2 regions of the Mesorhizobium sp. M0816 genome follow, and region 1 is predicted to be linked to the other one. Evidence: riboswitches for the same ligand, from Rfam matches in the RefSeq annotation. Region 1 holds a riboswitch; the other holds the start of a gene.
The links. Region 1 has a riboswitch for S-adenosylmethionine ahead of NKI17_RS02560 (O-succinylhomoserine sulfhydrylase). Riboswitches for the same ligand answer to the same signal wherever they lie in the genome.
Positions count from the first base shown of each region.

Region 2: linked by a shared signal. The riboswitch ahead of metX (homoserine O-acetyltransferase MetX) and the one ahead of NKI17_RS02560 (O-succinylhomoserine sulfhydrylase) in region 1 are both predicted to bind S-adenosylmethionine.

Region 1 is NZ_JAMYOT010000002.1:67,273-70,475, forward strand. Features, by position in the region: gene araD1 (AraD1 family protein) at 1-47, shown strand, start outside; gene NKI17_RS02550 (hypothetical protein) at 75-527, shown strand; gene NKI17_RS02555 (2'-deoxycytidine 5'-triphosphate deaminase) at 545-1,639, opposite strand; SAM riboswitch at 1,764-1,841, shown strand; gene NKI17_RS02560 (O-succinylhomoserine sulfhydrylase) at 1,912-3,102, shown strand; gene NKI17_RS02565 (glycosyltransferase) at 3,139-3,203, opposite strand, start outside.
Region 2 is NZ_JAMYOT010000016.1:85,088-88,290, reverse strand. Features, by position in the region: gene metX (homoserine O-acetyltransferase MetX) at 15-1,184, opposite strand; SAM riboswitch at 1,261-1,338, opposite strand; gene hisC (histidinol-phosphate transaminase) at 1,478-2,587, shown strand; gene NKI17_RS23545 (prephenate/arogenate dehydrogenase family protein) at 2,594-3,203, shown strand, end outside.

The DNA.
Region 1 (3,203 bases):
CGCTTGAAATCGAGCAGCCGGTGAAGGTGGCGGTGAAGGCGTTGTAAACTGGTGACATAATTCAGGGGCGAGAAATGAACGGCCTGCGGATTGGCACTGTGTTCGTAAGTTTAGTCCTGTTCCTCGCCTATTTCTCCCCAGCGGCTTACAGCGCCGGACAATGCAGCGCAAAATCCTATCGCGAGGCCCGGATGTCGATGACTAACCGGCTTCTGGCCACCGGCTATTCGAAATCGCAAGTGAGCTTTCTGATGCGCAACGCGGATCGCATGACGTCCGCACTCCGCGCTGACAGACTGAACGACAATGGCAGAGCCTGCGGTGTCGACTCCGCCAGAGCCCATGTGCTGGGATGTATCGACAAGCAGTTGTTCCCCTTGCAGTCCAGCTCAAGCGCCTCACTTGACGACGAGAAGCAAACCAGAGGATTTTGGGGGAAGAAGCGATTGGCAGTGCGAGAACTGCTCTTTATCGGTCAGTTTCATGGCTGCCTTGGCGCCGCGAAAGAATATCTGTTTCGCGGCTGACGGAATTGCGAACAAGCTCAGCGCGCGGCGCGGAAATGCTTGGACAATTTCAGACCCTGCGCCTGATAGTTCGAGCCTAGATCTGTGCCGTAGAGCGCCCGCGGCCGTTTCAGCATGTGCTCGTAGACCAACCGTCCAACGATCTGGCCGTGATCGAGGATGAACGGCACTTCGTGGCTACGCACCTCGAGCACCGCCCGGCTGCCGGTGCCGCCCGACGCCGAATGGCCGAAACCCGGATCGAAGAAGCCGGCATAGTGGACGCGGAATTCGCCGACCAGCGGGTCGAAAGGCGTCATTTCGGCGGCGTAGAGTGGCGGCACATGCACCGCCTCGCGCGACACCAGAATATAGAATTCGTCCGGATCGAGCACCAGCTCGCCGGCACCGCTCTTGTAGAGCGGCTCCCAGAAATCGACCACATCCTGCGCGGCGCGCTTGTCGACGTCGACCAGGCCGGTGTGGTGCTTGCCGCGATAGCCGACCAGCCCGTCCTTGTCGCCGTCGAGATCGATCGACAGCGCGATGCCGCCGCCTGAGATGTTGGGCGGTTCGGTGGCGACCAGCATCTCGGCGCGGTGCAACTCGTGCAGCTCGCTTTCCGACAAGAGCGCATTGCCGGTGCGGAACCTGATCTGCGACAGCCGCGAGCCGGTCCGCACGACGATCGGGAAAGTGCGCGGGCTGACCTCCAGATAGAGCGGGCCTTCATAGCCGGCGGCGATCTTGTCGAACTCGTGGCCACGGTCGGTCATTACCCGGGTGAAGATATCGAGCCGTCCGGTCGAGCTTTTCGGGTTGGCGGAGGCGGAAATATGGGCGGGCAGCGCCAGGTTTTCGAGCAGCGGCACGATGTAGACGCAGCCGGTTTCCAGCACGGCACCTTCGGCGAGGTTGATCTCGTGCAGCTTCAGCCGGTCGAGCTTGTCGACAACCCTGTGGTCCGGGCCGGGCAAGAAGGAAGCGCGCACCCGCCAGGCCTTGTCGCCGAGCCTGAGGTCAAGGCTGGCCGGCTGGATCTGATCGGCATCGAGCGTGCGCGGCGATTTCAGCGCGCCCGTCTGGAACAGCGCGGAAATATCCTGATCGGGAAGAATGCCTGTCTGCCGCAAGGGTCTGGCTCCGTTCGAACGCCGGGCGAGGTCTTGTTCTGTCGCAGGACGCCTTTGGCACCTGCTTGGTACAACCCTCTTAATCATGCCGGCAATTGACGCAAGCGTGGCGCGGGTCTAAAGCTCGTTATCCCGTGGTGATTTGGCCGGTCGGCTTGCAGCCACGTTAAACAAGTCGCTAAAGGACCGTCGGGCCGCAAGGCCATATGGACCGGTTGCGACTTTCGCGACCGGTTTTTTGTTGTTTGGACCAATTTTGGTGTTTGGATGGAATGATGACCAAGAAGCGCGACTGGAAGCCTCAGACCGCACTCGTGCATGCCGGGACGCTGCGTTCCGGCTTCGGCGAGACCTCCGAGGCGATGTATCTCACCCAAGGCTATGTCTACGAGACGGCGCAAGCGGCGGAGGCTCGCTTCAAGGGCGAGGAGCCGGGCTTCATCTATTCGCGCTATGCCAATCCGACGGTCGACATGTTTGAGAAACGCATGTGCGCGCTGGAAGGAGCCGAGGACGCGCGCGCCACGGCATCCGGCATGGCGGCGGTGACGGCAGCACTGCTGTGCAGCGCCAAGGCGGGCGACCATATCGTGGCGGCGCGCGCGCTGTTCGGCTCCTGCCGCTGGGTGGTCGAGACGCTGGCGCCGAAATACGGCATTGAGGCAACGCTGGTCGACGGCACCGACATCGCCAATTGGGAAAAGGCGGTCAAGCCCAACACCAAACTGTTTTTCCTGGAAAGCCCTACCAATCCAACGCTGGAGGTAGTCGACATTGCCGCCGTCGCGGCACTTGCCAATTCGATCGGCGCCAGGCTGATCGTCGACAATGTCTTCGCTACGCCCTTGCAGCAGAAACCCCTGCAGCTTGGCGCCCACATCGTCGTCTATTCGGCCACGAAGCATATTGACGGCCAGGGGCGCTGTCTTGGCGGCATCGTTCTGTCGGACAAGAAATGGATCGACGAGAACCTGCATGACTATTTCCGCCACACCGGCCCAAGCCTCTCGCCCTTCAATGCCTGGACGCTGCTGAAAGGCCTGGAGACGCTGCCGCTACGCGTACGCCAGCAGACGGAAAGTGCCGGCCGCATCGCGGATTTCCTGGCCGAGCGCCCGCAAATCGCCCGCGTCATCTATCCCGGCCGCGCCGACCACCCGCAAGCGGCCGTGGTCCAGAAGCAGATGTCGGGCGGCTCGACGCTGATTTGCCTCGATGTGAAGGGCGGCAAGCAGGCGGCCTTTGCCTTCCAGAACGCACTCGAGGTCGTGCTGATTTCCAACAATCTCGGCGACGCCAAGAGCCTGATCACCCATCCGGCGACGACGACGCACAAGAACTTGACCGATGAGGCCCGCGCCGAGCTCGGCATCGGACCGGGAACGCTCAGGCTGTCAGTTGGCCTTGAGGACGCCGACGACCTGCTCGAAGACATCGAGCAGGCACTGAGAGTTGCCGGATAAGGGCTGGCCGAATAGAGGCGAGCGGGGACGCGCCGATCAGGCGCCGGACGGGGTCTCTTCCAGCTCTGCGACGGCCTTGGTCTGGATAGTCATCACATTGC
Region 2 (3,203 bases), on a different contig from region 1:
GCAACTTTTCGGGGTCATGCGCCGAGCCCTCTCGCCCGCGCGGCCGAGGCGATGAAGCCCTTGATGGCGGCGAACAGTTCCGGTTCGTCGAGCAGGAAGGCGTCGTGGCCGCGGTCGGTCTCGATCTCGACGAACGAGACCGAAGCGCCGGCCGCGTTCAGCGCGTGCACGACCGAGCGGCTCTCCTCGGTCGGGAACAGCCAGTCGCTGGTGAACGAAACCAGGCAGAAGCGCGTCTTGGTGCCGGCGAAGGCATCGGCCAACCGGCCGCCATGGTCGGCGGCGAGATCGAAATAGTCCATCGCCCGGGTCATGTAGAGATAGGAGTTGGCATCGAAGCGATCGACGAAGGTCATGCCCTGATGGCGCAGATAGCTCTCGATCTGGAAGTCGGCATCGAAACCAAAGGTCAGGGCTTCGCGGTCCTGCAGGTTGCGGCCGAACTTGCGGTGCAGCGCTGCTTCCGACAGATAGGTGATGTGGGCGGCCATGCGCGCCACCGCCAGCCCCTTTTCCGGCCGCTTGCTGTGCTCGAAATACTTGCCGCCATGCCAGTCCGGGTCGGCCATCACCGCCTGCCTGCCGACCTCGTGGAAAGCGATGTTCTGCGAGGAATGGCGGGCGCCGGTGGCGATCGGCAGCGCCGAGAAGACGCGCTCCGGATAGCTGGAGGCCCATTGCAGCACCTGCATGCCGCCCATCGAGCCGCCAAGCACGCTGAACAGCTGTTCGATGCCGAAATGCTCGACCAGCATCAGCTGCGCCCGCACCATGTCGCGGATGGTGATGATCGGCAGGTCGAGCCCGTAGGGCTTGGCGGTGGCGGGATTGGTCGAGGCGGGGCCGGTGGAGCCGAGACAGCCGCCGATGACGTTTGACGAGATGACGAAGAAACGGTCGGTATCGATGATCTTGCCGGGACCGATCAGCACTTCCCACCAGCCCGGCTTGCCGGTCACCGGATTGGTGTTGGCGACATGCTGGTCGCCGGTCAGCGCATGGCAGACGAGGATGGCGTTGGAGCGCGCGTCGTTGAGCGTGCCATAGGTCTGGTAGGCGATCTGGAACGGCGACAGCAGCGTGCCGGCGTCGAGCTTGAGCGGCTTGTCGGCGCCGAAACGCAACACCGGGCTCGACGGCTGGTCGGCCTCGTTGTTGGTTTTTCGCGCGCGCAAAGCGACCATCACATCTCCTTGCCCGGCCTTCAGTTGTCCACCGGTCTGGGCAACAAAAAACCGGCCATGCCTTCGCAAAGCCGGTTACAAGATGCAAACGGCCCTTTAGCAAGTTGTTTAACGTGGCTGCAAGCCGACCGGCCAAATCACCACGGAACTGTAGCCGTTCTTCTATGACTCGCGCATGGCTTCGTCAACGGCAAGTTCTTGATCCCGAATTGCCGGCCCCTCGACATTCCGGGCCACGGCTTGTATTTCCGCTGCGGCTTCCGGATGGAGGCACTCTCGACGGATTTCATGAAATGAGCCAGACACCGGATCAGACACGTCCAAGGCCCCGCGCCGGCATCATGGACATCGAAGCCTATGTGCCCGGCAAGAGCGCGGCGCCTGAAGGTGTCGCCAAGGTCCATAAATTGTCGGCGAACGAGAACCCGCTCGGTCCTTCGCCAAAGGCGATAGAGGCCGCGCGCGCGGTCGCCGACAAGCTCGCGGTCTATCCCGACGGCAGCGCCAGGCGCCTGAGGGAAGCGATCGCCGAGGTGCACGGGCTCAACCCGGCGAACATCGTCTGCTCCAACGGCTCCGACGAGATTCTGGGCCTGCTGGCGCAGACCTACCTCGCGCCCGGCGACGAAGCCATCATCACCGAACACGGCTTCATGGTCTACAAGATCTACATACAGTCGGCCGGTGCCGTCCCGGTGACGGTCAAGGAGACCGATGAACGCGCCGATATCGATGCGATCCTCGCCGCGGTGACGCCGGCTACCCGGATCATCTTCCTTGCCAATCCAAACAATCCAACCGGCACCTACGTGCCGTTCCAGGAGGTCCGCCGCCTGCATGCCGGCCTGCCGCGAAACGTGCTTCTGGTGCTGGATGCAGCTTACGCCGAATATGTCCGGCGCAACGATTATGAAGCCGGCGTCGAGTTGGTGGGCAGCGCGGAAAACGTGGTCATGACCCGCACTTTCTCCAAATTGGGCCTGGGCGGGGCGCGGATCGGCTGGATGTATGCGCCAATGCACGTCATCGACGCGATCAACCGCGTGCGGGGACCCTTCAACGTCAATGCGACGGCAATCGAGGCCGGCATCGCGGCGATCCGCGACCGTGCCCACATCGAACGCAGCGTCGCGCACAACGAGACCTGGCTGGCCTGGCTGAGCGAGCAATTAAGCGGGCTCGGGCTGCGGGTGACGCCGAGCGTCGGCAATTTCATCCTCATCCACTTTCCCGAGGACAAAAAGCATTCGGCGGCGGCCGCCGACGACTACCTCAGTGCGCGCGGCTACATATTGCGGCGCGTTTCCGGCTACGGTTTTCCGAACGCGCTGCGCATGAGCATCGGCACCGAAGAGGCCAATCGCGGCGTTGTCGCAGCACTCGCGACATTCCTGAAAAGCTAGAACACCATGACCTCACCGATGTTCGAAAAGATCGCGCTGGTCGGCATCGGCCTGATCGGCTCGTCGCTGGCCCGCGTCATCCGCCGCGAGGGACTCGCCGGCCAAGTCGCGATTTCGACGCGCAGCGACGCGACGCTGGCACGGGCGAGCCAACTCGGCCTTGGCGACACCTATACGACGGATGCGAAAGAGGCGGTTCGCGATGCTGATCTGGTTATCGTTTCGGTGCCGGTCGGCTCTTCAGGCACGGTCGCCGCGGAGATCGCGCCGGCGCTGAAGAAGGGCGCCATCCTCACCGATGTCGGCTCGACCAAGGCATCGGTGATCGCGCAGATGCAGCCGCATGTGCCTGATGGCGTGCACTTCATCCCCGGCCATCCTTTGGCCGGCACCGAAAAATCGGGACCGGACGCCGGTTTTGCCGAACTGTTCGAGAACCGCTGGTGCATTTTCACGCCTCTGCCCGGTACCGATCCCGCAGCACTGGAAAAGCTCTCGGAATTCTGGCGCCGCTGCGGCTCCAACATCGACACGATGGACCCGCAGCATCACGACATGACGCTGGCCATCGTTTCGCACCTGCCGCATATCATCGCTTACAACATCGTCGGTACCG